One region of the Streptomyces sp. NBC_01171 genome, then DNA from elsewhere that is predicted to be linked to it. Evidence: riboswitches for the same ligand, from Rfam matches in the RefSeq annotation. Region 1 holds a riboswitch; each other region holds the start of a gene.
What was found. Region 1 has a riboswitch for thiamine pyrophosphate ahead of OG448_RS08390 (thiamine ABC transporter substrate binding subunit). Riboswitches for the same ligand answer to the same signal wherever they lie in the genome.
Positions count from the first base shown of each region.

Region 2: it holds a riboswitch for thiamine pyrophosphate, as region 1 does, so the genes downstream of both, thiO (glycine oxidase ThiO) here and OG448_RS08390 (thiamine ABC transporter substrate binding subunit) in region 1, are expected to answer to the same signal.
Region 3: it holds a riboswitch for thiamine pyrophosphate, as region 1 does, so the genes downstream of both, thiC (phosphomethylpyrimidine synthase ThiC) here and OG448_RS08390 (thiamine ABC transporter substrate binding subunit) in region 1, are expected to answer to the same signal.

Region 1 is NZ_CP108609.1:1,845,815-1,855,976, reverse strand. It holds gene frr (ribosome recycling factor) at 1-489, shown strand, start outside; gene OG448_RS08400 (phosphatidate cytidylyltransferase) at 489-1,529, shown strand; gene rlmN (23S rRNA (adenine(2503)-C(2))-methyltransferase RlmN) at 1,659-2,765, shown strand; TPP riboswitch at 2,808-2,915, shown strand; gene OG448_RS08390 (thiamine ABC transporter substrate binding subunit) at 2,995-4,068, shown strand; gene OG448_RS08385 (ABC transporter permease) at 4,119-5,720, shown strand; gene OG448_RS08380 (ABC transporter ATP-binding protein) at 5,720-6,742, shown strand; gene OG448_RS08375 (LAETG motif-containing sortase-dependent surface protein) at 6,815-7,519, opposite strand; gene OG448_RS08370 (LOG family protein) at 7,678-8,805, opposite strand; gene OG448_RS08365 (chloramphenicol phosphotransferase CPT family protein) at 8,831-9,391, opposite strand; gene OG448_RS08360 (VOC family protein) at 9,402-9,809, opposite strand; gene OG448_RS08355 (hypothetical protein) at 9,915-10,162, opposite strand, start outside.
Region 2 is NZ_CP108609.1:4,862,275-4,872,436, forward strand. It holds gene pknB (Stk1 family PASTA domain-containing Ser/Thr kinase) at 1-1,848, opposite strand, end outside; partial or broken gene OG448_RS22410 (thiazole synthase) at 1,940-2,731, opposite strand; gene thiS (sulfur carrier protein ThiS) at 2,734-2,934, opposite strand; gene thiO (glycine oxidase ThiO) at 2,931-4,121, opposite strand; TPP riboswitch at 4,118-4,230, opposite strand; gene OG448_RS22425 (hypothetical protein) at 4,283-4,633, shown strand; gene OG448_RS22430 (NAD(P)/FAD-dependent oxidoreductase) at 4,712-5,899, shown strand; gene OG448_RS22435 (Rv2175c family DNA-binding protein) at 5,966-6,331, shown strand; gene thiE (thiamine phosphate synthase) at 6,436-7,083, shown strand; gene metF (methylenetetrahydrofolate reductase [NAD(P)H]) at 7,199-8,122, shown strand; gene OG448_RS22450 (hypothetical protein) at 8,179-9,105, shown strand; gene OG448_RS22455 (phytoene desaturase family protein) at 9,113-10,162, opposite strand, start outside.
Region 3 is NZ_CP108609.1:3,393,162-3,403,323, forward strand. It holds gene OG448_RS15680 (IclR family transcriptional regulator) at 1-305, shown strand, start outside; gene OG448_RS15685 (SsgA family sporulation/cell division regulator) at 403-840, shown strand; gene OG448_RS15690 (YibE/F family protein) at 943-2,379, opposite strand; TPP riboswitch at 2,451-2,623, shown strand; gene thiC (phosphomethylpyrimidine synthase ThiC) at 2,616-4,421, shown strand; gene OG448_RS15700 (hypothetical protein) at 4,490-5,350, opposite strand; gene OG448_RS15705 (metallophosphoesterase) at 5,545-6,618, opposite strand; gene OG448_RS15710 (LacI family DNA-binding transcriptional regulator) at 6,917-8,029, opposite strand; gene hisC (histidinol-phosphate transaminase) at 8,446-9,531, shown strand; gene OG448_RS15720 (cytochrome ubiquinol oxidase subunit I) at 9,740-10,162, shown strand, end outside.

The DNA.
Region 1 (10,162 bases):
TTCGCCGCGATCCGCACCGGCCGTGCGCACCCCGCGATGTTCAACAAGATCGTGGCGGACTACTACGGTGCCCCGACGCCGATCAACCAGCTCGCCTCGTTCTCCGTGCCGGAGCCGCGCATGGCCGTGGTGACCCCGTTCGACAAGAGCGCGCTGCGCAACATCGAGCAGGCGATCCGTGACTCCGACCTGGGCGTCAACCCCAGCAACGACGGCAACATCATCCGTGTGGTGTTCCCCGAGCTGACCGAGGAGCGCCGCCGCGACTACATCAAGGTCGCCAAGCACAAGGCCGAGGACGCCAAGGTCTCGATCCGTTCCGTGCGCCGCAAGGCCAAGGACGCCATCGACAAGCTGATCAAGGACGGCGAGGTCGGCGAGGACGAGGGCCGCCGCGCCGAGAAGGAGCTCGACGACCTGACCGCCAAGTACGTGGCGCAGGTGGACGAGCTCCTCAAGCACAAGGAAGCGGAGCTGCTCGAAGTCTGATGAGCGACTCTTCCTGGGGGGCGCCGCCGCAGGCGGGGCAGGCCGGGTACTGGGGGCCCACCGCGGGTGGGCCTGTCCAGGGGGCTGTCACGGCGGGTCCCGCTTACGATGCGCCCGAGGCGCAGCAGACTCGCCCCATGCCCAGCGTGCCCGACGTACCCGCGTATGGCGGAGACCAGGACGACGACCCGATGCCTGACGCCCCTCAGCCGGTGCCCGTGCCGAAGAAGACCGCGGGCCGCGACCTGAGCGCGGCCATAGGCGTCGGCGTGGGGCTCGGCGTGGTGATCATCGCCTCGCTCTTCGTCGTCAAGGCCGTCTTCGTCGGTGTGGTCGCCGTCGCGGTGGTCGTCGGTCTGTGGGAGCTGACCAGCAGGCTCCAGGAGCGCAAGGGGATCAGGGCACCCCTGGTGCCGCTCGCGGTGGGCGGTGCGGCCATGGTGGTCGCCGGGTACGCGCGCGGCGCCGAGGGTGCCTGGGTCGCCATGGCGCTCACCGCGCTGGCCGTCCTGGTCTGGCGGATGACCCAGCCGCCGGAGGGCTACCTCAAGGACGTCACGGCCGGCGTCTTCGCCGCGTTCTACGTGCCGTTCCTGGCGACCTTCGTGGCGATGATGCTCACCGCCGAGGACGGGGCCTGGCGGGTGCTGACGTTCCTGGTCCTCACCGTGGTCAGCGACACCGGCGCGTACGCGGTCGGCTGGCGCTTCGGCAAGCACAAGCTCGCTCCGCGCATCAGCCCCGGCAAGACCCGCGAGGGCCTGCTGGGCGCGGTCGCCTTCGCCATGGTCGCCGGCGCGCTGTGCATGCAGTTCCTCATCGACGACGGCGCCTGGTGGCAGGGCCTGGTCCTCGGCCTCGCGGTCGCGTGCAGCGCCACGCTGGGCGACCTCGGCGAGTCCATGATCAAGCGCGACCTCGGCATCAAGGACATGGGCACCCTCCTCCCCGGCCACGGAGGAATCATGGACCGCCTGGACTCCCTGCTGCCGACGGCCCCGGTGGTGTGGCTGCTGCTGGTGGCGTTCGTGGGGTCCTGAGCACTCCGGTCTCGGATAGGCCCCGTTCTGCGATGGCAGGGCGGGGCCTATTTCCGTTGGGGGCCCTGCGGGGGCCGTGGTGGGCGGTGGCCCGGGCCACCCAAGTCGATCTGAGACACTGGTACCACCATGCCCAAGCCCGGAGAACTCACTTTCGTCGCCCCCCGCGGAGCCAAGAAGCCGCCGCGGCATCTCGCCGACCTTTCGCCCGCGGAGCGGAAGGACGCTGTCGCGGAGGCGGGGGAGAAGCCGTTTCGTGCCAAGCAGCTTTCGCAGCACTACTTCGCGCGGTACGCGCACGACCCCGAGCAGTGGACGGACATCCCGGCCGGCTCGCGGGAGAGGCTGCGGGAGGCGCTGTTCCCGGAGCTGATGTCGGTGGTCCGGCATCTGGCCACGGACCAGGGCACCACCCGTAAGACGCTGTGGCGGCTGTTCGACGGCACGCTCGTGGAGTCGGTGCTGATGCGGTACCCGGACCGGGTCACCATGTGCATCAGCAGCCAGGCCGGGTGCGGGATGAACTGCCCGTTCTGCGCGACCGGGCAGGCGGGCCTGGACCGGAACCTGTCCACCGCCGAGATCGTGCACCAGATCGTGGACGGCATGCGCGCGCTCAGGGACGGGGAAGTACCCGGCGGCCCCGCCCGGCTCTCCAACATCGTGTTCATGGGCATGGGCGAGCCGCTCGCCAACTACAAGCGAGTGGTGGGGGCCATCAGGGCGCTCACCGACCCCGCCCCCGACGGCCTCGGCCTGTCCCAGCGCGGCATCACCGTGTCGACGGTCGGCCTCGTCCCCGCCATCCACCGCTTCGCCGACGAGGGCTTCAAGTGCCGGCTGGCGATCTCCCTGCACGCCCCCGACGACGAGCTGCGCGACACCCTCGTCCCCGTGAACACGCGGTGGAAGGTGCGTGAGGTGCTGGACGCCGGGTTCGAGTACGCGGAGAAGTCGGGCCGCCGGCTGTCCATCGAGTATGCCCTGATCCGGGACATCAACGACCAGGCGTGGCGCGGTGACCGGCTCGGCCGGATGCTCAAGGGCAGGCCCGTGCACGTCAACCTGATCCCGCTCAACCCCACCCCCGGCTCCAAGTGGACCGCCTCCCGTCCCGAGGACGAGAAGGCGTTCGTGCAGGCCATCGCCGCGCACGGCGTGCCGGTGACCGTCCGGGACACCCGCGGTCAGGAGATCGACGGGGCGTGTGGCCAGCTCGCGGCCACCGAGCGGTAACCTGGGCCGGTCAGTACAACGTCATACCAGTCATACATCTGCATATTCCGACAGGGGAGCGCCACAGCGCTGAGAGTGCGGCAACCAGGCCGCAGACCCTCTGAACCTCGCCCAGGTCATTCTGGGTAGGAAGTTCGGTCATCACTCAAGCTGTTGCGCCCTGCCCGGCCTCCCACGCGGAGTCCGGGCAGGGCCGCGTCTCTTCCTGGCCCACCCAGGAGGACCACCAGTGCACACCAAGACCTTCGTGGCCGCGGCGGTCGGCCTCGGCCTGCTCACGCTCTCCGCGTGCGGGTCCACCGACACCAAGGGGAGCGCGGACACCAAGACCGTGACCCTCGTCAGCCACGACTCGTGGGCCGCGTCCAAGAGCGTGATCGCGGACTTCGAGAAGCAGTCCGGCTACAAGGTGCGCGTCCTCAAGGACGGCGACGCCGGGCAGGCCGTCAACAAGGCGGTCCTCACCAAGGACAACCCCCAGGGCGACGTCTTCTTCGGCGTCGACAACACCCTGCTCTCCCGCGCCCTCGACAACGGCCTCTTCCAGCCGTACGCCGCCAAGGGCCTCGGCCAGGTCGACCCCGCCTTCCAGCTCGACGGGGACAGGCACCGCGTCACCCCGGTCGACCACGGCGACATCTGCGTCAACTACGACAAGGCGTACTTCACCGAGCACAAGCTGAAGCCGCCGCGCACCTTCGCCGACCTCGCGGACCCGAAGTACAAGAACCTCCTGGTCACCGAGAACGCGGCCACCTCCTCGCCCGGCCTCGGCTTCCTGCTCGGCAGCGCCGCGAGTTACGGCGACAAGGGCTGGGAGGGGTACTGGAAGAAGCTGAAGGCCAACGGCGTCAAGGTTGTCGACGGCTGGGAGCAGGCGTACTACCAGGAGTTCTCCGGCTCGTCGGAGGGCAAGAAGGCGGGCGGTGACCGGCCGCTCGTCGTGTCGTACGCCTCCTCGCCGCCTGCCGAGGTGATCTATGCCAAGAAGAAGCCGTCGACCGCCCCGACCGGCGTGGCGGACGGCACCTGCTTCCGCCAGGTCGAGTTCGCCGGCCTGCTGAACCACGCCAAGAACCCCGCGGGCGGCAAGGCGTTCCTCGACTTCCTGCTGTCGAAGCAGTTCCAGCAGGACATGCCGCTGAACATGTTCGTGTACCCGGTGATCAAGGACGCGAAGGTCCCCGCCGAGTTCACGAAGTACGGTCCCGCCGTCAAGGACCCGCAGACCATGGCGCCCGAGAAGATCGCCGCCAACCGCGACCAGTGGGTCAGCTCGTGGACGTCGCTCGTACTGAAGTAGCCGAAGCGGCCGGACGGCGAAGCCGCGGGAGCGCGGCGCGGCTGGGGCTCATGGCCCTGCCCGTCGCGTTCTTCGCGCTGTTCTTCGCCTGGCCCGTCGCCGCGATCACCGCGCGCGGGCTCAAGGCCGACGGCACCTGGCACCTCGGGCGGTTCGCCGAGGTGCTGGGCCGCTCCGACATCCGGCACGTGCTGTGGTTCACCACCTGGCAGGCGCTCGCCTCCACCGCGCTCACCCTGCTGATCGCGCTGCCCGCCGCCTGGGTCTTCGCCCGGCTGGAGTTCCCCGGCAAACAGGTGCTGCGGGCCGTGGTCACCGTGCCGTTCGTGCTGCCCACGGTGGTCGTCGGCACCGCGTTCCTCGCCCTGGTCGGCCACGGCGGACTGCTGGACGAGCTCTGGGGCGTCCGCCTGGACACCACGGTGTGGGCGATCCTGCTGGCGCACGTCTTCTTCAACTACGCCGTCGTCGTCCGCACCGTCGGCGGGCTCTGGGGACAGCTCGACCCCCGGCAGGAGGAGGCCGCCCGGATGCTCGGCGCCTCCCCGCTGCGCGCCTGGCGCCAGGTGACCCTCCCCGCGCTGGCCCCCGCCGTGGCCGCCGCCGCGCTGATGGTCTTCCTGTTCACCTTCACCTCCTTCGGCGTGGTCCAGATCCTCGGCGGCCCCACCTTCTCCACCCTGGAGGTGGAGATCTACCGCCAGACCTCCGAGGTCTTCGACCTGACCACGGCCGCCGTCCTCACCCTGGTGCAGTTCGCCGCGGTCGGCGCGATCCTCGCCGTGCACGCCTGGACGGTACGGCGCCGGGAGACCGCGCTGCGCCTGGTCGACGCCTCCGTCACCGCCCGCCGTCCGCGCGGCGCCGGCCAGTGGGCGCTGCTCGGCGGGGTGCTGGCCACCGTCGCGGTGCTGCTGGTGCTGCCGCTCGGCGTGCTGGTGCGCCGCTCGCTGGACGCGCCGGGCTTCGCCTACTACCGGGCGCTGTCCGACGCCGACGGCGGTACGTTCCTGGTGGCGCCGCTGCACGCGGTGTGGACCTCGCTGGAGTACGCGGTCGCCGCCACCGGTATCGCCCTGGTGGTCGGCGCCCTGGCCGCCGCCGCGCTGGCCCGCCGGGACGCGGGCCGGCTGATGCGCGGGTTCGACGCGCTGCTGATGCTGCCGCTCGGCGTCTCCGCCGTGACGGTCGGCTTCGGCTTCCTGATCGCGCTGGACGAGCCGCCGCTGGACCTGCGCCAGTCCTGGTTCCTGGTCCCGCTCGCCCAGGCGCTGGTCGGCGCGCCTTTCGTCGTACGGACCATGCTGCCGGTGCTGCGGGCGGTGGACACCCGGCTCCGGGAGGCGGCGGCCGTGCTCGGTGCCTCGCCCTGGCGGGTGTGGCGGGAGGTCGATCTTCCGCTGGTGCGGCGGGCGTTGCTGATCGCGGCGGGGTTCGCGTTCGCGGTGTCGCTCGGTGAGTTCGGGGCGACCGTGTTCATCGCCCGGCCCGACAACCCCACGCTGCCGGTCGCGGTGGCCCGGCTGCTGAGCCGGCCGGGGGAGCTGAACTACGGCCAGGCGATGGCCCTTTCCACGATTCTCATGGTGGTCTGCGCGGCCGCGCTGCTCGTACTGGAGCGGCTGCGCACCGACCGGACGGGGGAGTTCTGATGCTGCTGAGCCTCGAGGAGGCGACCGTCCGTCTCGGCGGGCGGCCGGTGCTCGACACGGTGGACCTGGGTGTCGCCGAGCATGAGGTGGTGTGCGTGCTCGGGCCCAGCGGCAGCGGCAAGTCGACCCTGCTGCGGAGCGTGGCCGGACTCCAACCCCTGGACGGCGGACGGGTGTTGCTCGACGGCCGCGACCAGGCTGGTGTGCCCGCGCACCGGCGCGGGGTCGGCCTGATGTTCCAGGACCACCAGCTCTTCCCGCAGCGGGACGTGGGCGGCAACGTCGCCTTCGGGCTCCGTATGCACGGCATGCCGAAGAGTCAACGGGATGTTCAGGTAACGGAGTTGCTGGAGCTGGTCGGGCTGCCCGGCGCGGCCCGGCGGGCGGTGGCCGGGCTGTCGGGCGGTGAGCAGCAGCGGGTGGCCCTGGCGCGGGCGCTCGCGCCCCGGCCGAGGCTGCTGATGCTGGACGAGCCGCTCGGGCAGTTGGACCGCTCGCTGCGGGAGCGGCTGGTGGTCGAACTCCGTGAACTCTTCAGCCGGTTGGGCACCACCGTGCTCGCTGTCACCCACGACCAGGGCGAGGCGTTCGCGTTGGCCGACCGGGTGGTGGTGATGCGGGACGGGCGGATCGCGCAGTCCGGGACCCCGCTGGAGGTGTGGCGCAGGCCGGCCGACGCCTTCGTGGCCCGGTTCCTCGGCTTCGAGAACGTGGTCCCGGCGAGCGTGACCGGGACGGCCGCCGACACTCCCTGGGGCAAGCTGCCCGTGCCCGAGGGGTCACCGCAGGGCGCCGTGGAGCTGCTGGTGCGGCCCGCCGGGGTGCGGCTGGTGGCCGCCGGTGAGGGCCTGGCCTGCACGGTGACCGCCCGCACCTTCAAGGGCACCCATGTGGCGCTCCGGCTCCAGCCCCAGGACGGAGGCCCGCACCTGGAGGCGGCCTGTCCGCTGCGCGAGGCACGGGAGACCGGCGCCGAGACCGGGGTGGAGTTCGACGCGGCGGAGACCGTCGTCCTCGGCTGACGCGCGAAAAGACAGCGGCCCGCCCCCGTGCGTGACGGGGACGGGCCGGATGTCGGTACGGCGGGCGGAGCGTCAGCTACCGCTCTTCGCGCCACGGCGGCGCATGCCGAAGTACACCGCGCCACCGCCGACGACGACGAGGGCACCGGCGACACCGGCGATCAGACCGGTGTTGGAGTTCGCACCGGTCTCGGCGAGGTTGGAGTCACCGATCGCCGCGGAGGGGGCGTTGCTCGGCGCCTCGGACACCGGGGCGGCGGCGCTGCTGCTCTCGCTCGCGGACGGGGTGGCGCTGTCCTCGGCCGGCGTGGACGCGGACGGGGTCGGCGCCGGGGACTCGGAGGCGGGCGGCGTGGGGGAGGGGGACTCCTCCTTCTTGCACGCGGTCGCCGGAGCCGTCAGGTTGGGCTCGATGTTCTTGTTGTCGATGAAGCGGGGCACGTTGACGTTGATGCGGTAGACCGCACCGGGCGCCCAGTCCTCGTCGAAGACGATCGTGGCACCCTCCTTGGTGCCCGTCACGACCTGCTCGCCGATCTTCTTCTCGTCGGCGCCGTTGTTCTCCAGGAACACCGAGACGGTGGCCTTCTGGCCGGAGAAGTCGCGGTCGGTGACGGTGATCTGGCCCTTCTCACCCTTGCACGTGGCCTCGGCCTTGAACTCGCTGATGTTGCACGCGAGAGCCTGACCGGAGACACCCAGGACCAGGGCGGCCGACGCGGAGGCCAGGCCCAGGATGCGCACGGAGCGGCGCGCGTTACGGCGGGATATGGACAAGTCATGTCCTTTGCTGAGTGCAGAACTGCGGGGGGGCAGAGGGGAGTTGGAGCGGCGGACGGAGCGGAGCCCCAGCCTCCCCACAAGACACACAGGTTTATAAGCGCGCCATAAGCATGTCAATGCGTAGGCGGCCAACGGGCGTTGACTTTACCTTCTTATTGCTCGGCGAGACGTTTCAACGCGTCGGAAGCCAGCTCGATCCGGCCAACCAGGGCGATACGGGACTCCATCGGCCGTTCCCGTGCCAACGCCCGCAGCAGTGGCCAGGTGGGGAGCTTCCTGGTCCAGTGCTCCTCGTCCACCAGCACCATGGGCGTCGGATTGCCGCGCGAGCCGTAGTAGTTGGGGGTGGCGTTGTCGAAGATCTCCTGTACGGTCCCGGCCGCGCCCGGCAGGAACACCACCCCGGCGTTGGAGCGGGCCAGCAGGCCGTCCTCGCGCGTGGCGTTGGCGAAGTACTTGCCGAGGTGGGAGGCGAACGCGTTGGGCGGCTCGTGGCCGTAGAACCAGGTCGGGATGCCCACCGACTCAGCCCCGTCCGGCCAGCGTTCCCGTACCTCGAAGGCGGCCCGCGCCCAGTCCGTCACGGACGGGGTGAACGAGGGTGCCTTGGCCAGAATCCGCAGGGCCTCGGTCAGCATCCCGTCCTCGAACGGCGCCGCGTACGCACCGAGGTTGGCCGCCTCCATCGCGCCCGGACCACCCCCGGTCGCCACCGTGAAGCCCGCACGGGCCAGTTCGCGGCCGAGCCGGGCCGCACCCGCGTACTCCTCGGTGCCGCGGGCCATCGCGTGGCCGCCCATGACGCCCACCACCCGAGCGCCGGTGAGGAGTTCGTCCAGCGCGTCGGAGACGGAGTCGTCGTGGACCGCGCGCAGCATCGACGCGAGGATGTCGCCGTCGGACTTGGTCCGCTGGAACCACTCGTAGGCCAGTGCGTCCGGTGTCGCCTCGTACCCGTCCGCCAGTGACGCGAACAACTCCTCGGGGGTGTAGACGAAGCCGCGGTACGGGTCGAAGGGCAGGCCCGGCACCGGCGGGAACACCAGGGCACCACGGGCGGTGAGGTGCGCGGCCGCGCCGGTGTGCATGGGGCACCCGAGGAAGACGGCACCCTCGGTGTCCAGCCTCAGCAGGTCTTCCGTACGGCCGGTCAGGTCGACGGCCTGCACCCGGAACCGCGCTAGCGTCCCCTGCGCGGCGACGACGGCGTCGAACTCCGCCAGCGACTCGATCTCATGGTCCGGGGCGACCTCTTCGGGCCGGGCGGGTATCGGAGACATCCGCACATGCTAGTGCGGCCCCGCTTCACCCCTCGATGGAGTACCGGGCCCGAAGGCGGCTGAAGGCGGTCGGGGTCGGCCGGTGGGGGAGGAAGTCCCTGATGCGTTCGGCGCAGGCGCGCGGGGACGCGGTGCCGGTGTCGCACTCCAGGTCGTAGTCGCCGTGGGCGTGGACGAGGTCGTACTGCAGGGCGGCGAGGCCCGCCTCCCGGTCGCCGCGTGCCCGCTCGCGCCGCTCCAGCTCCGGCAGTGGGCAGTGGACGCCGACGAAGAGGACGTCCTCGGGTCGCAGCACGGTCAGGCAGTCCGTCAGCCGCCACGGCTCGCTGAGCACGTGGTCCACCACGAGGTCGTTGCCCACCGCGGCCATGGCCGCGACCGAGCGGTGGAAGCCGAGGCGGGTCCGGCGCAGCGCCGCGTCGAACTCCTCCCGCGAAAGCTCCTGTTGAGCGCGCATCGCGTTGAAGGCGTCCACCGAGAGGTGGGAGTACACGCCGTCGTCCAGGAGGCCGAGCAGCTCGCGCGCGATGCTCGACTTCCCGGAACTCGACGTGCCGTTGAGGAAGATGATCCGGCCGGGTGTCATGCGGGCATGCTCACCCCTGGACGGCGGCGGGGTCCATCCACATGACCTCCCAGGTGTGGCCGTCGAGGTCGTCGAAGGCGCGGCCGTACATGAAGCCGTGGTCCTGGGTCTCGCCGTGCGAGGTGCCGCCCGCCGCGATGGCCTTCTCCACCAGCTCGTCCACCTTCTCGCGGCTCTCCGCGCTCAGACAGAGCAGGGTCTCGCTGGAGGTGCGGGAGTCCACGATCTTCTTCTGGGTGAACTGGGCGTAGTGCGCGGGCGCCAGGAACATCGCCACGATCGTGTCGCTGATCACCACGCTGACCACTTCGTCCGTACTGAACTGCTCGTTGATGCCGTACCCCAGGTCGCTGTAGAACTTCCGGGTGGCGGGCACGTCGGCGGTGACCAGGTTCACGAAGATCATCTGCTGGTACATGGGTTCTCCCCTGCGATAAGTGCGCGAGCCGCTTTCGCCGGTATAGACGACGGGCCGCCAAAGAACTCATCGGCGGCCCGCGAACTTTCTTTCCCCGCTTGTCCCTCAGCGCGTCGGCGGCAGCGCCGACAGGTAGGCGATCAGCAGGGTGAGCGGCACGAACAGGGCGATCAGGGCGGCGGCCCGCAGCGCGGCGGAGCCCCGCAGCATCGTGGCCGGGGCGCCGAGGCGGAGCAGCGCGGCCGTGGTGCCGGCGCGGGACTGGCGGGTCTCCACGGCGGCCGTCAGCAGCGTGGCCAGCGTGCAGCCGCCGACCACCAGCGTGGCCACGGTGGACAGCGGGCCGAAGGCGG
Region 2 (10,162 bases), 3.0 Mb from region 1:
CAGCAGACCCCGGTCCTCGTGGACCTCGAACCCGGCCGCCTCCAGCTTCCGGTGCGCGTCGTCCACGTTCGACCCGACCACGTCCGGGACCCGCACCATCTCCGGGCCCTTGGACAGCGTCAGCGTCACCGTGTCGCCGTCGGCGCCCTGGGCACCCGCCTCCGGCGACTGGAGGGCCACCTGGCCCCTGTCGTAGTCGGAGTTGACGCGCTGGGCGGCGATCTTCACCTTCAGACCGGCGTCGGTCAGGTCCTGACGCGCGCTCTCCACGTCCTCACCGCTGACGTCCGGGACGTCGACCGGGGCGCCCTTGCTGACGACCAGCGCGATCGCCGAACCGGCGTGCCGCTCGGTGCCCGCGTCCGGTGTCGTACCGATCACCGAGCCCCGGCCCACCTCGTCGCTGAACTCGCGCGTGACCATGCCCGGCTCCAGCCCGGCCGCCTTCAGCCGCTCCCGCGCCCGCTCCAGCGGCTGCCCCTCGACCCTGGGCACCGAGACGGTACGCGGGCCCAGCGAGACCGTGAGCCCCACCGAGGCGTGGCCCCGGACGCGGGAGCCGGCCGACGGGTCGGTGCTGATGACCGTGCCCCGGTCCACCGTGTCGCTGTAGGCGCGCTTCACGCTGCCCACCTCGAGACCGGCCGCCTTCAGCCGCTGCTCGGCCTGGTCCTGGGTGCGCGACAGCACCGGCGGCACCCTGGTGAACTGGCCCGAGTTGATGTACCAGACCCCGCCGCCGACGCCGAGGCACACCAGCACCGCCACCAGCAGCGTCAGCAGCCCGCGCCGGGGCCGGGACCGGGCGGCGCCGCGCCGGGTGGGCGGGGGCGCGAGGTCGGTCGTGTGCAGCACGCTCGTGACGTCGTGAACGTCCTCGCCGTCCCCGTCGACCGGGAGCGGCCGGACCATCGTCATGGCGCGCGGCAGCACGCTCGTACGGTCGCCCGCGTTGTCGTGGGCGACCGACAGGGCCTGCGGGGGCAGCGCGTCGAGCTGCTCCTCGGTGAGCGTGCCGCGCACCCGCAGCACCTCGCCGAGCAGCGCGGCCGCGTCCGCGGGGCGCAGGGCCGGGGTGCGGGCGGTGGCGGCGGCCACCAGCCCGTCCAGCTCGGGGGCCAGGCCCGGCGCCAGCGCCGAGGGCGGGGGTACGTCGTCGTTCAGGTGCTTGTAGATGACCTGGGCGGGGGAGTCCCCGGAGTGCGGCTTGGCGCCGGTCAGCATCTCGTAGAGCACGACACCGCAGGCGTACACGTCCACGCGCGGGTCGGCGGTGCCCTGCTCGATCTGCTCCGGGGCCAGGTAGGAGACGGTGCCGAGGACCGAGCCGGTGGTGCTGGTGACCGTGTCGACCGAGCGCACCAGGCCGAAGTCGGCGACCTTGACCCGGCCGTCGTCCCCGATCAGCACGTTCTCCGGCTTCATGTCCCGGTGCACGAACCCGGCCCGGTGGGCGGCGCCGAGCGCGGCGAGCACCGGCTCCACGATGTCCAGGGCCGCCCTCGGCCGCAGCGCGCCCCGCTCGCGCAGCACGTCGCGCAGGGTGCACCCGGCGACGTACTCCATGGCCAGGTAGACGTAACCCCCGTCGGTGCCCTGGTCGAAGACCTGCACCACGTTGGGGTGGGACAACCGGGCGACCGATTTGGCCTCGCGGATGAACCGGTCCACGAACCCGCCGTCGGCGGCCAGCGCCGGATGCATCACCTTGAGCGCCAGGACCCGGTCCAGCCGGATGTCCAGGGCCCGGTAGACGGTCGCCATCCCGCCGACGGCGATCCGCGCCTCGACGCGATAGCGGCCGTCGAGCACCTGGCCGAGGAGGGGGTCCGAGAGGGTCGTATCCACGCGGGCGAGTCTACGAGGGGTGCGCGGGGGCGGCGCCCGCTGCGCCGTCCGGGTGAGCGGCTGCAGCAGAGCTGTGACCGTCCGGCGAGGTGAACGCGGGGCGCTCGGGGTCGAGGTCCGCGCGCCCCTCGGCAGGGGAGGACGCCCGCGCGAAATGGCGGCGCGGGATGCGTCCGGCCAGCCGCGCCAGGTGTCCCGCGTGCACGGCGTGCCGCATGGCCGTGGCCATCGTCTCGGGGTCCTGCGCACGGGTGACGGCCGAGGCGAGCATCACACCGGCGCACCCCAGCTCCATCGCCAGCGCCACGTCGGAGGCCGTGCCGGCCCCGGCGTCCAGGATCACCGGGACGTACGACTGCTCCATGATCAGCTCGAAGTTGTGCGGGTTGCGGATGCCGAGCCCGGAGCCGATCGGGGAGCCCAGCGGCATCACGGCCGCGCACCCCACGTCCTGGAGTCTGCGGGCCAGCACCGGGTCGTCGTTGGTGTAGGGCAGCACGGTGAAGCCGTCGTCGACCAGCGTCTCGGCCGCGTCCAGCGTCTCCACCGGGTCCGGCAGCAGCGTCCGTTCGTCGGCCACGACCTCCAGCTTCACCAGGTCGGTGCCGAGCGCCTCGCGCGCCAGCCGGGCGGTCAGCACCGCCTCCCCGGCGGTGAAGCAGCCCGCGGTGTTGGGCAGCACGCGGATGCCGAGCTTCTCCAGCACCGACAGCACCGAGCCGTGTGCGCCGGGGTCGACCCGGCGCATCGCCACCGTGGTCAGCTCGGTGCCGGACGCGATCAGCGAGCGCTCCAGCACGTCCAGGCTGGGGGCTCCGCCGGTGCCCATGATCAGCCGGGAGCCGAGGGTCAGGTCGCCGAGGACCAGGGGATCGACGGTCATGGTCAGCCTCCCTGCACGGCGGTGAGGATCTCGACCCGGTCGCCCTCGGCGAGGCCGGTCTCGGCCCACCGGGTGCGCGGGACCACGGTCTCGTTGACGGCGGCGGCCACCCCGGAGGGCGCCGGGGTGAGCACGCGTACGACGGCGTCCAGGGCGGTGCCGGGCGCCACCTCGCGGCGCTCGCCGTTGACGGAGATATTCATGCGGAGTGCTCCAGGGTCGCGGTGCGGGCGTCGGTGGCGAAGCGGTGCGGGGTGAAGGGGCGGGCCACCTCGGGCAGGCCCGCGCCGCACAGCACGTCGGCCATGACGTCCCCGGTGACGGGCGTGAGCAGCACGCCGTTGCGGTGGTGCCCGGTGGCCAGCAGCAGGCCGTCGAGGCCCGAGGGGCCGAGCAGCGGGGCGTTGTCGGGGGAGCCGGGGCGCAGCCCGGCCAGGGTCTCGGTGAGCGGCAGCTCGGTGATGCCGGGTACCAGCTCATGGGCGTCGCGCAGCAGCTCGTACACCCCGCCCGCGGTCACCGTGGTGTCGTAGCCCAGCTCCTCGCTGGTCGCGCCGATCACCAGCTCGCCGTTCTCGCGCGGCACCAGGTACACCGGTCCGCCGCGCACCACGGCCCGCACGGTACGGCTCAGGAACGGCCGGTACCGGGGCGGTACCGACAGCCGCAGTACCTGCCCCTTCACCGGGCGCACCGGCGGTACGAGCGCCTCGGGCACCCCCTCCAGGCGCCCGCTCAGGCTGCCGCCCGCCAGCACCACCTGCCCCGCGGCCAGCGCGGTGCCGTCCGCCGTGGTGACCCCGGTGGCCCGGCCCCCGGCCACGTCGAGCCGCGCGGCCCAGGTGCGGTGGAAGACCACCCCGGCCCGCTCGCAGGCGGCGAGCAGCGCGGCCGCCAGCCGCCGGGGGTCGATCTGGTGGTCGCCGTCGGCCCGCAGCCCGCCGCGCACACCGGGCGCCAGCATGGGCTCCAGCCGCCGGCACTCCCGCCCGGACAGCCACTCGGAGTCCAGCCCGCAGCGGAGCTGGAGGTCGTGCACCTCGCGGAGCTGGGCGCGGTCGTCGGTGTCGAAGGCGACGGCCAGCGTGCCCGAGCGGCGGTAGCCCAGATCGTGGCCGGTGGCCTCGGTCAGCTCGGCGGCGAACTCGGGATAGCGGCGCGCGGAGGCCAGGTTGAGGGCGAGCAGACCCTCCTCGCCGTGGTGCAGCTCGGTGACCGCGGCCAGCATCCCGGCCGCGACCCGCGCGGCCCCGCCGCCGGGCTCGGGGTCCACGACGGCGGCGGTGAGCCCCCGCCCGGCCGCGCGCCAGGCGGTGACCAGGCCGATGATCCCGCCCCCGACGACGAGGACGTCCGGGGCACCGGGTTGTTCGGACGTACGTGACGGCATGGACGTCTCGCCCCTCCCTTCGCCGGCATGACCCGGATCAGGTTCGTACGGTCGGAGGCCGCCAGCCTCCCTCTCAGCCCGGTGCGTCCGGGCTCCCGCGAGTGCTTGTACGGTGGCCAGCCTAGCCGCCCGCCCAGCTCACCCGTAAGGGAGCCCTCGCCATGCCACGCTCGCTCGACGGACTCACCCTCGCCCCCGTGGCGGACCAGGCACCGGGCCAGGTGGGCACCGGGACCCGGTTCGCCTACCACGAGAGCGACGGGCGGATCTGGGCCGAGTATGCGGGCGGCGACATCGCGCGCGGCCACCTCGTCGGCACCCGCGCCGGGGACCGGCTGGACTTCCGCTACGTGCAGCTCCGGCACGACGGCACCACCGCCTCCGGGCACTGCGTCTCCACCGTGGTCGAGCTGCCCGACGGCCGGGTCCGGCTGGAGGAGGAGTGGGAGTGGGAATCCGGGCCGGGGGCGGGCACCAGCGTGGTGGAAGAGGTCGGTGCCGCCGCGCACTGACTGACGGTGGGTCAGGTGACTTAGGGTGGCGATGTGAGCGAGCAGAGATCTTCGGAGGGTTCGGTACAGGAACGGCGCGTGGTCGTCGTCGGGGCGGGGATGGCCGGGGTGCAGACCGCCGTCGCCCTGCGCGAACAGGGCTTCACCGGCCCTGTCACCCTGATCGGCGCCGAGCCGCACCAGCCGTACGACCGGCCCCCGCTGTCCAAGGCCATCCTGCTGGGCACCGCCGACGGTTCCGCCTTCGACGTGGACTTCGCCTCGCTCGACATCGACCTCCGGCTCGGCTGCGAGGCGTTCGGCGTCCGCCCCGCCGACCACGAACTGGACACCGCCGCCGGGCCCGTCCCGTACGACGTGCTGGTTCTCGCCACCGGCGCCGAACCCGTCCGGCTGCCCGGCACCGACCAGGCGCCCGGCGTGCACCTGCTGCGCACCCTGGACGACGCCGAGCGGCTGCGCCCGGTGCTGGCCGCGCAGCACGACGTGGTGGTCGTCGGCGCGGGCTGGATCGGCGCCGAGTTCGCCACCGCCGCCCGGGAGGCGGGCTGCGCGGTGACCGTCGTCGAGGCCGCCGACCGCCCGCTGGCCGGAGCACTGCCCGCCGAGGTCGCCGCCCCGATGACCGCCTGGTACGCCGACGGCGGCGTCACCCTGCGCACCGGCGCCCGGGTGGCGGCCGTCGAGCCCGGCGCGGTGGTGCTGGACGACGGCGTCCGGCTGCCCTCCGACGCGGTCGTGGTCGGCATCGGCGCCCACCCCGCCACCGGCTGGCTGGCCGGCTCCGGCATCGCCCTCGGCCCGCACGGCGACGTGCTGGCCGACGACCGGCTGCGCACCTCCGCCGAGGACGTGTACGCGGTCGGCGACTGCACATCCTTCCCCTCGGCCCGCTACGCCGAGCGGCTCCTCGTCCACCACTGGGACAACGCCCTCCAGGGCCCCCGTACGGTCGCCGCCGACATCCTGGGCGAGGAGGCGGCGCCCTACGACCCGGTGCCGTACTTCTGGTCCGAGCAGTTCGGGCGGTTCGTGCAGTACGCGGGCCACCACGCGGCCGCCGACCGCACGGTGTGGCGCGGCGACCCGGCCGACCCCGCCTGGACCGTGTGCTGGCTGCGCGAGGGCCGCCTGGTGGCCCTGCTGGCGGTGGGCCGCCCCCGCGACCTGGCCCAGGGCAGACGGCTGATCGAGGCGGGCCGGCTGATGGACGCCGAGGCCCTGACCGACCCCGCGCTCCCGCTGAAGCAGGCCGTCGTCGAGTAGCGCGGGGGCACGTGCGCGCAGTGGCCCGACTACCGGCTGTCGGTGGGGGATGGCAGGCTAGATGTCGTGACCGAGATTGACACCAAGATCGACGCTCTTGTCCCCGCCTGGCTCACCCTCCCCGACATCGCCGAAAAGCTCGATGTCGAGGTGACGCGTGTACGGCAGTTGGTCAAGGAGGGCCAGCTCATCGCCGTACGCCGCGGTGAGAACCGCGCGCTGCACGTCCCCGCCGCCTTCATCGACGAGGACAAGGTCGTCAAGGGCCTCACCGGCACCCTGACGCTCCTGCGGGACAACGGTTTCACGGTCGAAGAGATGATCGAATGGCTCTTCACCCCGGACCCCTCCCTGCCCGGCACCCCCGCGCAGGCCCTCAGTGAGAACCGCGGCACGGAGGTGAAGCGCCGGGCCCAGGCGCTGGCCGTCTGACCCACCGCGCCCAGACCCTGTCGTCAGAGTCCCGCCTGCGGGACTCTGACGACAGCGCCCGCACGCAGCACGACCCGCACACCGAACACCGGGGGACCCACCGCATGCCCGACACCGCCCGCGCCCGCCTCGCCGACGCCCGGCTCTACCTCTGCACGGACGCCCGCAAGGAGCAGGGCGACCTCGCCGAGTTCCTGGACGCGGTCCTGGCCGGCGGTGTCGACATCGTCCAGTTGCGCGACAAGGGCATGGAGGCCGCCGAGGAGCTGGCCCACCTGGAGGTGTTCGCCGACGCCTGCGCCCGGCACGGCAAGCTGCTCGCGGTCAACGACCGGGCCGACGTGGCCCACGCGGCCGGAGCCGACGTGCTCCACCTCGGCCAGGGTGACCTCCCGGTGCCCGCAGCCCGCGCGATCCTCGGCGACCGGGTCCTGATCGGCCGCTCCACCCACGCCGAGACGGAGGCCGCGGCGGCCGCCGTGCAGGACGGCGTGGACTACTTCTGCACCGGCCCCTGCTGGCCCACCCCCACCAAGCCCGGCCGCCACGCCCCCGGCCTCGACCTGGTCCGGTACACCGCGAGCCTGAACACCGAGCGCCCCTGGTTCGCCATCGGCGGCATCGACCGGACCAACCTGGACGAGGTGCTCGACGCGGGCGCCCGCCGGGTGGTCGTGGTCCGCGCGCTCACCGGCGCGGACGATCCCGGTGCCGCGGCGGCGGAGTTCGCCAAGCGGCTCCGCGAGATCTGAGCGGGCGCCGTCCCAGGGAAGGAAGCCGTCCCAAGGGATGGACAAGGGCCCGGCAATTCGGCCAAATCGCCGGGGTCCGGTTGGGTCACCGCCCACCCGTGGCTAACCTGCGGGTATGGCCCTCGGAACCGCATCCACCAGGACTGATCGCGCCCGGACCGTCCGGGACATCCTCGCCACCGGCAAGACGGCGTACTCCTTCGAGTTCTACGCGCCGAAAACCCCGCAGGGCGAGCGCAACCTGTGGAACGCGCTGCGCAGGGTCGAGGCCGTCGCGCCCGACTTCGTCTCCGTCACCTACGGCGCGGGCGGCTCCACCCGTGCCACCACGGTGAAGGAGACCCAGCAGATCGTCGTCGACACGACGCTCACCCCGGTGGCCCACCTCACCGCCGTCGACCACTCGGTGGCCGAACTCCGCAACATCATCGGCCAGTACGCGGACGCCGGCATCCGCAACATGCTCGCCGTGCGCGGCGACCCGCCCGGCGACCCGATGGGCGACTGGGTCGCGCACCCCGAGGGGCTGCGGTACGCGGCCGAACTGGTGCGCCTCATCAAGGAGTCGGGAGACTTCTGCGTGGGCGTCGCCGCCTTCCCGGAGATGCATCCGCGCTCCGCCGACTGGGACACCGACGTCTCCCACTTCGTCGACAAGTGCCGTGCGGGCGCCGACTACGCCATCACGCAGATGTTCTTCCAGCCCGAGTCCTACCTCCGGCTGCGCGACCGGGTCGCCGCCGCGGGTTGCGAAACCCCCGTCATTCCGGAGATCCTGCCGGTCACCAGCGTGAAGATGCTGGAACGGCTGCCGAAGCTGAGCAACGCGCTGTTCCCGCCCGAGCTGAAAGAGCGCATCCTCTCGGCGAAGGACGACCCGGCGGCGGTACGCTCCCTGGGGATCGACTTCGCCACGGAGTTCTGCGCCCGGCTGCTCGCCGAGGGAGTGCCCGGACTGCACTTCATCACGCTGAACAACTCCACGGCGACGCTGGAAATCTACGAGAACCTGGGCCTGCACCACCCCCCGCGGGCCTAGACCGGCCGCACCGCGATGGGACACACTGCGTAACGGTCACTGGGAGAGGGGCGTACATGGGCTGGACGGTCCTCTACATCGCGTTCGGCGTCGTCGCGCTGTGGTTGCTCGGCGAAGTGCTGCTGCAGTACAAGGCGCGGCTGCGCTGGCGGCTGCTCGCCTTCACCGGGTTCCTCGGTGTGGTGGTCGGCGTGCTGATGCCGTCGGTCGTCGTCATCGGGCTGGGCGCCATCGCGTTCGCCGTCGGGCAGACCTACGTCACGCTGTCGTTCCGCAAGGGCTTCGCGGCCGGCTGGGCCGTCAAGCGCCCCGACGACGAGGAGGCGGGACCCGTCACCCGGCGCCGCCGCGGCCGCGCCGAGCACCAGGACCCGGTCCTCGGCACCCCCGACCCGGACGAGTCCGCCGACTTCGGCCAGGACCATCCCGGCCCGGAGACCGCGGCCTACGCAACCGACGGCTACGACCACGACGACGCCTACGACCGCGACGACGTGTTCACCCCGGCCCGCCCCGACCCCACCGCCGCCGAGACCACCTCGGTCTACGAGCCCCAGCCCATGCCCGACGACACCGGCAGCTACGGCGTCTACGGCGACGGCAGCCAGGCCCAGCCCCAGCCCCAGCAGACCGACCAGGCGTACGCCTACGACTACTCGGGCTACGACCAGCAGGGTTACGCCCAGAACGGCTACGACACCGGCGCCCAGCAGGCGTACCCCGGCTACAGCGACCCGTACGGCCAGGGTTACGAGGGCGGCTACGACAACTCCGGGTACGCGCAGCAGGGTTACGCCCAGCAGTCCTACGGTCAGGACGCTTACGGCGGCCAGGGCGAGACCCCGGCGGGCGGGGTGTGGGTGCCACAGCAGCGCACCGACGAGAACTACAACGGCGAACTCCCGCCGGAACAGCAGCAGTACCCCTACCAGGGCCAGACCCAGCAGCAGAACACCGGCTACGACGAGCAGTACCGCTACTGAGAGCGGCTCACGTCGAGCCGCGGAACTCCGGCCCCTCCACGACGAGTCCGGCCACCATCGCCCCCGACATCCCCGCGTGCGGCAGCCCGCCGCCGGGGTGGGACCAGCCACCGACCCGGTACAGGCCGGGCAGGCGAGTGGAGTTGGCCGGGTGCAGGAAACCGCCGTCGCCCGCCGCCAGTGAGGGGGCGGGGACCGCGCCGTGACGGGCGCCGGTCTCGGCAAAGGTGTGGTCCGGGGTGCGGATCTCGTGCCAGAGCAGGCGGTCGCGCAGGGCCGGGATCGCCTTGCCGGCCGCGTCGAGCAGGATCTCCGCGTGGCGCGGGTCCCCGTCCAGGCCGGCGGGCAGGGTGGCCCACACCACCGCCGACTCGTGGGCGTCGTCCGGGCGCAGCGCCGGGTCGTCGGGACGCAGCACGGTGACCGTGGGGACGGGGAAGGGATCGCCGCCCGGGTTCGCCAGGAAGTCCAACTCGGCCTCCGCGTCCGGGGCGTGGACGATCGTACGGTGCGCGGCCCCCTCCTCGCGGGTGCCCCTCAGCGCCAGCAGCAGGGTGAGCCGGGTGGCGCCGCGCTCGCCGGGGCGCACATCGCCGGTGCCGTCCAGCGGGCGGTCAATCAGGCGGCCGAGCAGGGCCGGGTCCACGTCGGCCACCACGTGGTCGGCGTCCGCCACCGTGCCGTCGGCCAGCTTCACGCCCGCCGCGCGGCCGTCCTGCACCGTGATCCCGGTGACCTCGGCGCCGAACACGAACTCCACCCGGCGCCGTACACAGCGCTCGTACACCGCGCGGGCCAGCTCGCGGATGCCGCCGCGTACGTACCAGGTGCCGAAGGCGTGCTCCAGGTACGGCAGGACGGCCGCGCTCGCCGGGGTGGTGCGCGGGTCCAGGCCGTGGGCCAGGGCGTGGCCGGTCAGCAGGGCACCCAGCCGGTCGTCCCGCAGTTCCCGGTCGGCGACCTCGGCGAGGGTGGTGGCCCGGCGGGTGCGCAGCAGGCGCTTGTGCGGGACGGCCGGGTAGGGCTCGCGCTCCGCCAGCACCTGCCAGTTGGGCCA
Region 3 (10,162 bases), 1.5 Mb from region 1:
ACGCCCGCCGCGACCACCTCGCGCGCTACCCGGTGCGCTCCCTCACCCCCTACACGGTCCGCGACAACGATGCCCTGCTCAGGCGGCTGGCCAGGACCCGGCGCATGGAACCGGTGGTGGAGCGGCAGGAGTACGCCCTTGGCGCGGTCTGTGCGGCGGTGCCGATCACTGTCGGTACAACCGCCGCGACGATGGCGATTTCGCTCCCGGCTCATCAGGAAGATCAACTGCCGCGCATGACAAGGAGGTTGCAGACGGAAATGGGCCGTCACATGGGCGCGCTGGCGCTCTCTATCAGCATCTGAAAACTCACTCCTTGTGATCTGCCATGTACGTTCAGCTAGATTTGACCCCAGTCAGGGATTAAACCCGGCCAGTCGATGTCTTATGACGGGGTAGGCGATGCGCGAGTCCGTACAGGCAGAAGTCATGATGAGCTTCCTCGTCTCGGAGGAGCTTTCCTTCCGAATTCCGGTGGAGTTGCGCTACGAGACGAGTGATCCCTATGCGGTGCGGCTCACCTTCCATCTGCCCGGTGACGCCCCGGTGACCTGGGTCTTCGGCCGGGAGTTGATGATCGACGGGGTCGGCCGGCCGTGCGGCGAGGGGGATGTGCACATCTCCCCCGTCGACTGCGAGGTGCTGGGCGAGGTGCTGATCCGGCTTCAGGTGGGTGGCGACCAGGCGCTGTTCCGCTCCTCGACGCCGCCGCTCGTGGCGTTCCTCGACCGCACCGACAAGCTGGTGCCGCTCGGGCAGGAGGGTGCGCTGGCCGACTTCGACACCCACCTCGACGAGGCGCTGGGCCGCATCCTGGCCGAGGAGCAGAGCGCGGGCTGAAGCGGCGGGGCCGAGGGGAGCCGAGCGCTCGACCGGGCTCCGGGAACCTTTGAAGAAACGCTTCTGCAAGGGTTCGGGGTCCGGCACCCCCCGGCGCCCCGCTCAGCGCTTCCGGCGCCGCCCCCGGCCGCCCGACGCCGCGACGGGCTGGGCGCCCGCCGGAGCCGCCGTACCGGCCGCGGGACGGTCGGCCGAGACGACCAGGGCGGCGAGCGCGGTGGTGACCGGTACCGAGGCGACCAGGCCGATCGAGCCGACCAGCGTGCGCACGATCTCCTCCGCGACCAGCTCGCTGGTGGCCACGGTGCCCACGCCGCTCTGCGCGATGGAGAACAGCAGCAGTAGAGGCAGCGCGGCGCCCGCGTAGGCGAGGACCAGGGTGTTGACGACGGATGCGATGTGGTCGCGGCCGATGCGGATTCCCGCCCGGTACAGCCCGCGCCAGCCCATCGAGGGGTTGGCCTCGTGCAGTTCCCACACGGCCGAGGTCTGGGTGACCGTCACATCGTCCAGCACGCCCAGCGAGCCGATGATGACGCCCGCGAGCAGCAGACCGCTCATGTCGATCGACGGGTAGAGCCCGTGGATCAGGCCGGTGTTGTCGTCCGTGTTGCCGGTGAGTGCGGCCCAGCCGATGAACTGCGAGCCGAGGACGCCGATCAGCAGCAGCGAGACCAGGGTGCCGAGCACCGCCACGGAGGTCCGGGCGGAGAGGCCGTGGCACATGTACAGGGCGATGAGCATGATCGCGCTCGACCCGACCACGGCCACCAGCAGCGGGTCCGAGCCCTGGAGCACCGCGGGCAGGATGAACAGGGTCAGCACCAGGAAGCTGACCGCCAGGGCCACCAGCGCCATGACGCCGCGCAGCCGGCCCACCACCACGACGGCGACCGCGAAGATCCCGGCGAGCAGTGCCATGGGGAACTTGCGGTCCAGATCGGTGACCGCGTACTGGAGCTCCTTCGGCGCCTTGGGCTCGTAGGCGACCACGACCTTGTCGCCCTGGTGCAACTGCCGGGTCTGGTCCGGCTGCACCAGCTCGGTGAAGGTACGGCCCCGGTCCTTGCCGGTGTCGACCCGGACCGTCGCCTTCCTGCAGGGGCCCTTCTTGTCCTCCTGGGTGGCCGGACCGGTGCCCGTGGCGGAGGGATCGCTGACGGGGGCCCGCCCGCCCGCGCCGCCCACCTGGCAGCTCACCGAGGTGACCTGGGTGACGGTGGCCTGTTGCGTCTGGCGGTCGAAGCCCACGCCGGTGCGCTGGTGCGGGGGCGCGCCTCCGGGCCACAGCACCACCAGACCCACGACGACGGCCGCGCTGAACGGGATCAGGATGGCCGCGATGACCTTGCGCAGATGCTGGGAGACCGGCGCGGCCGGGCCGTGACTGTGGGAGTGGCCGTGCCCGCCTCCCGAGCCGTGCCCGCCATGCCCGTGCCCGCCGTGCCCACGTCCACTCCCGTCGCCGGGACCTGGTCCGGAGCCGGGCCGGTGGGCCGGGCCGGGAGGAGGATAGGGAGGCTGCTGCGTCGTGGTCACGGCCCGATCATTGCAAGAACCGGGGAGGCCCACTGTTCATCCCGTCACATGGGGCGCTAGCGTGGAGGCACCTTTGCACACGCGGGAGCTCGGAGCACCGGGCTGAGAGGGCGCTGACCTCCGTCGTTGCGATGTTTCACGTGGAACGTGGTTCAACGGGAACATCTGCGGACGGGAATCGCTGCGTCGACCGCCGAACCTGTTACCGGGTAATGCCGGCGTAGGGAGTAGGTCTCATGACCAACAAGGACGCACGCACGCCTGCCTCCACACAGAACGCGACGAACAGCTCGTCGGGCGAGGAGGCCGGGAAGTCCATCGGCTGGCACAAGGCGTATGTCGCGGGTTCGCGCCCCGACCTGCGCGTGCCGGTCCGTCAGGTGCACCTCACCAACGGGCGGTCGGTCACGCTGTACGACACCTCCGGCCCGTACACCGATCCGGAAACCGACACCGATGTCCGCCGGGGGCTCGCCCCGTTGCGGGAGAACTGGATCGTCGCCCGTGGCGACACCGAGGAGTACGCGGGCCGTCCGGCCCGCCCCGAGGACGACGGGATCAAGCACACCTCGCCGCGTGGCGGGCTGCGCAACCTGGACGCCGTCTTTCCGGGACGGCCCCGCCAGCCCCGGCGGGGGCGCGCGGGCCGGGCGGTCACGCAGCTCGCGTACGCCCGCCAGGGGGAGATCACGCCCGAGATGGAGTTCGTGGCGCTCCGGGAGAACGTCGCTCCCGAGGTGGTCCGCGACGAGATCGCGGCGGGCCGCGCCGTGCTGCCCGCCAATGTGAACCACCCGGAGATCGAGCCGATGATCATCGGCAAGCGGTTCCTGGTGAAGGTCAACGCCAACATCGGCAATTCGGCGGTCACTTCCTCGATCGAGGAGGAGGTGGAGAAGATGACGTGGGCGACCCGCTGGGGCGCGGACACGGTCATGGACCTCTCCACCGGCCGCAACATCCACACCACCCGCGAATGGGTGCTGCGCAACTCCCCCGTGCCCATCGGCACCGTGCCGCTCTACCAGGCGCTGGAGAAGGTCGACGGCCGGGCCGAGGAGCTGACCTGGGAGATCTACAAGGACACGGTGATCGAGCAGGCCGAACAGGGCGTGGACTACATGACGGTGCACGCCGGTGTGCGGCTGCCGTACGTCCCGCTCACGGCGAACCGGAAGACCGGCATCGTCTCGCGCGGTGGCTCGATCATGGCCGCCTGGTGCCTGGCGCACCACAAGGAGTCGTTCCTGTACGAGAACTTCGAGGAGCTCTGCGAGATCCTCGCCGCCTACGACGTCACCTACTCGCTCGGTGACGGTCTGCGGCCCGGGTCGATCGCGGACGCCAACGACGAGGCGCAGTTCGCGGAGTTGCGCACGCTCGGAGAACTCAACCGGATCGCCAGGTGTTTCGATGTACAGACGATGATCGAGGGCCCCGGTCACGTCCCGATGCACAAGATCAAAGAGAACATCGACCTTCAGCAGGAGATCTGCGATGAAGCTCCGTTCTACACGCTCGGCCCGCTGACCACCGACGTCGCACCGGCCTACGACCACATCACCTCCGGTATCGGCGCCGCGATGATCGCCTGGTGGGGCACGGCGATGCTCTGCTACGTCACGCCCAAGGAGCACCTGGGCCTGCCGAACCGGGACGACGTCAAGACCGGCGTCATCACCTACAAGATCGCCGCCCATGCGGCCGACCTCGCCAAGGGGCACCCCGGCGCCCAGGAGTGGGACGACGCGCTCTCGGACGCCCGCTTCGAGTTCCGGTGGGAGGACCAGTTCAACCTCGCCCTGGACCCGGACACGGCACGGGAGTTCCACGACGAGACGCTGCCGGCGGAACCCGCCAAGACGGCCCACTTCTGCTCCATGTGCGGGCCGAAGTTCTGCAGCATGAAGATCTCGCAGGACATCCGGCGCGAACACGGCGGCAACCGGGCCGAGATCGAGGAGGGCATGGCGAGGAAGTCCCTGGAGTTCGCGGCCAAGGGCAACCGGGTCTACCTGCCGATCGCGGACGACCGGTCCTAGAGGGTGCCTCGTTGATCAGTCATGGTCAACGAGACGCCCCCTAGCCGGACCGGGCACCGGCCGGGCTGCTAGTCCGGCTGGTGTTCCGGGCCGCCGAAGTCCGGGCTCGAGTAGTCCGGGCTGCTGAAGCGGGGCCGGTCGGTGGCCGTGCCGTCGTCGGGGCTGGTGAAGCCGGGGCGGCCGTAGCCCAGGCGCGGCATCCGGCTCGGGCCGGGGGCCGGCAGGGGCTGGGCGGCGGGGGCGCCGGGCTGGGCGAGGGCGTCCCGGAGGAAGGGCAGGATGCCGCGTTCCAGCAGGGCGTCCCGCCACTCCTCCTGTGCCCTCGCCACCGCCTCGCGGGCCTCCGCCTGGGCGGCGGCCTCGGCGGAGGAGCTGTTGCGCAGCGCGGTGAGCAGCAGCGCCACCCCGGCGGCCAGGATCGCCGCCGCCGTCACGGCGCCGAAGACCCAGCCGACGGTGACCATGGTCCGGCCGAACTGCTGGCCGGGGGCGACCATCCGCAGGATGTAGCCGACCAGCAGGAAGATCACGGCGGCCGTCCCCGCGAGCACGGGGGCGAGGACGGCGACCATCGCGCTGGCGCCCGCACCGGCGGCCTCGGCCGTCTCACCTAGGGCGGCGGCGAGCCCGAGGGCGCCCGACTCCGCCTCCGCCGGGGCGGTTTCGGTGACGGCCGTCTCGGCGGCCGGTGCCGGATGGCGCAGTTCCTCGCGGGCCTTGACGTAGTGCTGGTACTCGGCGGCGGCGGCCGCCGTGATGAGAGCCGTGGCGCTGAGCGCCATCGTGCGCAACTGCTCGGGGTTGAGCCGCTGTCCGACGGCGGACAGCTCCGGGTGTTCGGGTGCGGAGCGCAGCGCCTCATCGAGGAGCCGCTCGAATTCCCGGCGGTCCTCGCTCAGCAGGTGCTGCGGAACGCTGTTCATGTGCATCCCCCGATGCTCCGTAGGGCTTGGGGCTCGCATGGGGACGAGCCGTCGGGCAGAAACGGAGGGGAGCCTGCTACGGATAAGCCGATGGTAGAGCTGTCATACCGCACGGAGACAGGGGGTTGCCGGAAATTGCGGCGATGCCCGATGCCGGTTCCGCGCCGTCCCGGTCCGGTGCCGGGCGGCGCGGTGAAGGGTCAGGCGCCCAGCGGGAGTTGCTGGACCAGCAGCTTTCCGGCCATGGTCACGCCGCCGTCCATGGCGATGGCGAGGCCGTCGGCGTAGACGTGCGGACCCTCGACGTGGGGCTCGCCCCGCTCCTCGCCCTCCTCGGAACCGACCTGGCCGAGCAGGTAGGGGATCGGGCTGTGGCCGTGAACGACCCGGGAGCCGCCGTACGTATCCAGGAGGGACCGCACGGCGTCGGCGCCGCCCTCGTCGCGAAAGGAGAAGCGCTTGGTGAACTTGCGGAACAGGTCCCAGACCTCGTCCGCGTCGTTGCGGGTCAGCGCCTCGCGGACGGTGTCGTTGACCGCCTCGATCGAGTCACCGTAGTCGAGGTAGGCGGTGGTGTCGGAGTGGAGCAGCAGATGGCCGTCGACCTCCTCGACCGCGTCGAGCCGGGCCATCCACTGCAGGTGGTGGTCCTGGAGACGGTCCATGTCGGTCTTCTGGCCGCCGTTGAGCAGCCAGGCCGCCTGGAAGGTGGCGGTGCCCGCGCCGGAGTTGACCGGGGTGTCGCCGAACCGCTTGGCGCCCAGCAGCAGCAGCTCGTGGTTGCCCATGAGCGCCTTGCAGTAGCCGCCGGCCGCCGCGGCCTCGGCGGACAGCCGCATCACGAGATCGATGACGCCGATGCCGTCCGGGCCCCGGTCGGTGAAGTCGCCGAGGAACCACAGCCGGGCGGTGCCCGCGCACCACTGGCCGTCCTCGTCGACCAGGCCCTTCTCCCGCAGCGCGCTCAGCAGCTCCTCGATGTAGCCGTGGACGTCGCCCACGACGAACAGCGGGCCAGGACCTGCTTCGGGCTGCGGCGCCGGGGCGGGAGCGGGCTCGACGGGCGGCGGAAGGGTGTCGCCGCGCTGGATGACCGGCAGGTCGCGCTCGGTCGGGGTGTACCCGTCGGGGTGCTCCTCCTCGTGCGGAGGGACGACGTCACCGGGGTGCACGTCGGCGTACGGACCGGTCTCATGGACGTACGCGGGCACCCGGAAGTCGCGCAACGTCGCCGTACGCTCCGTCTCGGGTCCCAGACCGGCCCCCTGAGTCATCAGACCCCTCCACCATCGCGCCGAAGCTGCACCGCTTCGGACTGCCTGGTCGCAGCGGCCCGCGGTGTCGTGCGCCCATCATAGGAATGCGCGTCGCGCCATGTGATGACCCAGGGGTGGTGAATCACGGTGAGGTCCCTGATCACGGGGGCTTTCGTCCCGATTGGGCAGGAGTCCGGCCGGTTGCCCGCTCGGGATCGGGGGCCCGCCGGGCGGTCGTCCGCCCCGGTTCGACGAGGCGCGGCAGACCCCCGCCACGCCTCGCGGACCCCTCCGACCCCCCTCGGGCCGGTTTCCGTCAGTCCCGCTCCGGCGCCCGCGGCGGGCTGACCGTGGTGCGCGGCGGGCGGCGCTGGGAGGAGGTGCGCACGATCAGTTCCGTCGGTATCACCTGCTCGACCGGCTGGTCCGACTCGACCCCCTCGATGGCGTCGATGAGGAGCTGCACGACCGCCGTGCCGATGCGGCGCGGCTTCAGCGAGAGCGTGGTGATGGGCGGCTCGGTGGTCGCGTACACGGTGGACTCGCTGCAGCAGACCAGCAGCAGGTCTTCCGGGACGCGCAGGCCGTAGCGCCGGGCGGCTGCGAGCAGGTCCGTGCCGTTGGGGTCGAAGAGGCCGTAGACGGCGTCCGGGCGGTCGGGGCGGGCGAGCAGCCGGTCGGCGGCGACGGCGCCCGCGCACGGGTCGTGCGCGGGGTACGCCTCGTAGACCGGGTCCTGGCCGACCCGCTCGCACCAGCGCAGGTAGGCGGTGGTGGACAGGTGTGTGTACGTGTCCGTCGTGGTGCCGGTGAGCAGGCCGATGCGGCGGGCTCCGGCGGCGGCGAGGTGGTCGAGGATGCCGAGGACGGCGGCCTCGTGGTCGTTGTCGACCCAGGCGGTGACCGGGAGGGAGCCGGCCGGGCGGCCGTCGGAGACGACCGGTAAACCCTGCCGGACCAGTTCGCTGACGACCGGGTCCTGGTCGGAGGGGTCGATGACGACCGTGCCGTCCAGCGCGACGTTGGACCACACGTCGTGCCGGGAGGTCGCGGGCAGGATGACGAGGGCGTACCCGCGGGCGAGCGCGGCGGAGGTGGCGGCCCGCGCCATCTCGGCGAAGTACGCGAACTCCGTGAAGGTGAAAGGTTCATCCCCGTACGTCGTCACGGTCAGGCCGATCAGGCCGGACTTGCCGGTACGGAGGGTGCGGGCGGCGGCCGAGGGCCGGTAGCCCAGTCGGTCCGCGACCTCGCGGACATGGCGGCGGGTGGCATCCGGGAGCCGCCCCTTGCCGTTGAGGGCGTCGGAGACGGTCGTGATGGAGACCCCGGCGGCGGCGGCCACGTCTCTGATGCCGGCCCGTCCCGGCCGGCTGCCCCGCCGGGAGGTTTCCGCGCGGCTCACCTGGTGCTTCCCTGCTGCTGTCATGGCGAGCCGATAGTAGGGCTCTTGTGGTGGGGTAGGGCGGACGCATATGCATGCGTTGACAGGCACGTTTCTGCATGGTCGTCAGGCTCCAACCGCCTTTGAAAGCAAGTCAGTTGGCCGGTCCGATGGCAGGACGTGTCTTGTCGACGCGCGTGGGCCTGCCAAGTGCCCCATGTTTCGAAGAGGTCTCAACTCACCTTCACGGGGGATGCGCGCTACGGCGCGAGCCACCGGCGCATGGACAAATGCGCGGTGCGCCCCCTAAAGCGCAGCCAGTCGCCCGGCGCGGCCCAGGACGCCCCGGCGTCGTGGAAGGGCGGCGCACCGGTACGCAAGCGAGCCGAATCCTCATAAGGTGAGGAGCATTGGATGCCGGCGGCGTCGACGGTCCGCCGGTGGTCGCGAGGAGGACTGCGGTGAGCGAGACGAGCCCCAAGCTGCGCGCCGAGCTGGAGGGTATCCCCACCTACAAGCCGGGCAGGCCCGCCTCGGCCGACGGTCCGGCCGCCTACAAGCTGTCCTCCAACGAGAACCCCTATCCCCCGCTGCCCGGTGTCATGGAGCGGGTCGCGGCGGCCCTCGCCGAGTTCAACCGCTACCCCGACATGGCGTGCGGCGGCCTGATGGCCGAGCTGGCGGAGCGTTTCGGCGTCCCGGTCTCGCACCTGGCCACGGGCACCGGCTCGGTCGGTGTGGCCCAGCAGTTGGTGCAGGCGACCAGCGGACCGGGCGACGAGGTGATCTACGCCTGGCGCTCCTTCGAGGCGTACCCGATCATCACGCGGATCAGCGGCGCCACGCCCGTGCAGGTGCCGCTCACGCCGGGCGATGTGCACGACCTGGACGCGATGGCGGACGCGATCACCGAGCGGACCCGGCTGATCTTCGTCTGCAACCCCAACAACCCGACCGGCACCGTGGTGCGGCGGGCCGAGCTGGAACGGTTCCTCGACCGGGTGCCGAAGGACGTGCTGGTGGTGCTGGACGAGGCGTACCGGGAGTTCATCCGCGACCCCGAGGTGCCCGACGGTGTCGAGCTGTACCGGGAGCGGCCGAACGTCTGCGTGCTGCGCACCTTCTCCAAGGCGTACGGGCTGGCCGGGCTGCGGGTCGGTTTCGCCATCGCGCACGAGCCGGTGGCGGCCGCGCTGCGCAAGACGGCGGTGCCGTTCGGCGTCAGCCATGTCGCGCAGGAGGCGGCGATCGCCTCGCTCCAGGCCGAGGACGCGCTGCTGGGCCGGGTCGGCTCGCTGGTGTGCGAGCGCGCCCGGGTGGTCGACGCACTGCGCGCGCAGGGCTGGACGGTGCCGGAGACGCAGGCCAACTTCGTGTGGCTGCGGCTGGGGGAGCGGACCATGGAGTTCGCGGCGGCGTGCGAGGACCACGGGGTGGTGGTGCGGCCGTTCGCCGGCGAGGGCGTGCGGGTGACGGTCGGGGAGACCGAGGCGAACGACCTGTTCCTGAAGGCGGCGGAGGCGTTCCGCCGCGAGGTGGCGGGCTGACGCCGGCCTCCCGTCGATGAGCTGAAGGGCCCCGCCGTCCGGTGGGGTCCTTCGTCGTAGGGCCCCCCTTTCGGCTGCCGAATGCGTGTGCGCCATAATGGCTTGTGAATGTGAACGCTTTCACAAGCTCCGACCGGATTGCTCCATATGTGGGGGGCATAAGCGGCGAAGGCCGCACCGGAACGGCGAAGTAAGGAGGGGTGACGACGTGGAACTGGCGCTGGCGCCGGAGACCCTGGCGCGCTGGCAGTTCGGCATCACCACCGTCTATCACTTTCTGTTCGTCCCTCTGACGATCTCCCTGGCCGCGCTCACGGCCGGGCTCCAGACGGCCTGGGTGCGCACGGAGAAGGAGGTCTACCTCAGGGCCACCAAGTTCTGGGGCAAGCTCTTCCTGATCAACATCGCGATGGGCGTGGTCACCGGCATCGTGCAGGAGTTCCAGTTCGGCATGAACTGGTCGGAGTACTCGCGCTTCGTCGGGGACATCTTCGGCGCCCCGCTGGCCTTCGAGGCGCTGATCGCCTTCTTCTTCGAGTCGACCTTCATCGGGCTGTGGATCTTCGGCTGGGACAAGCTGCCGAAGAAGATCCACCTGGCCTGCATATGGATGGTCTCGCTCGGCACGATC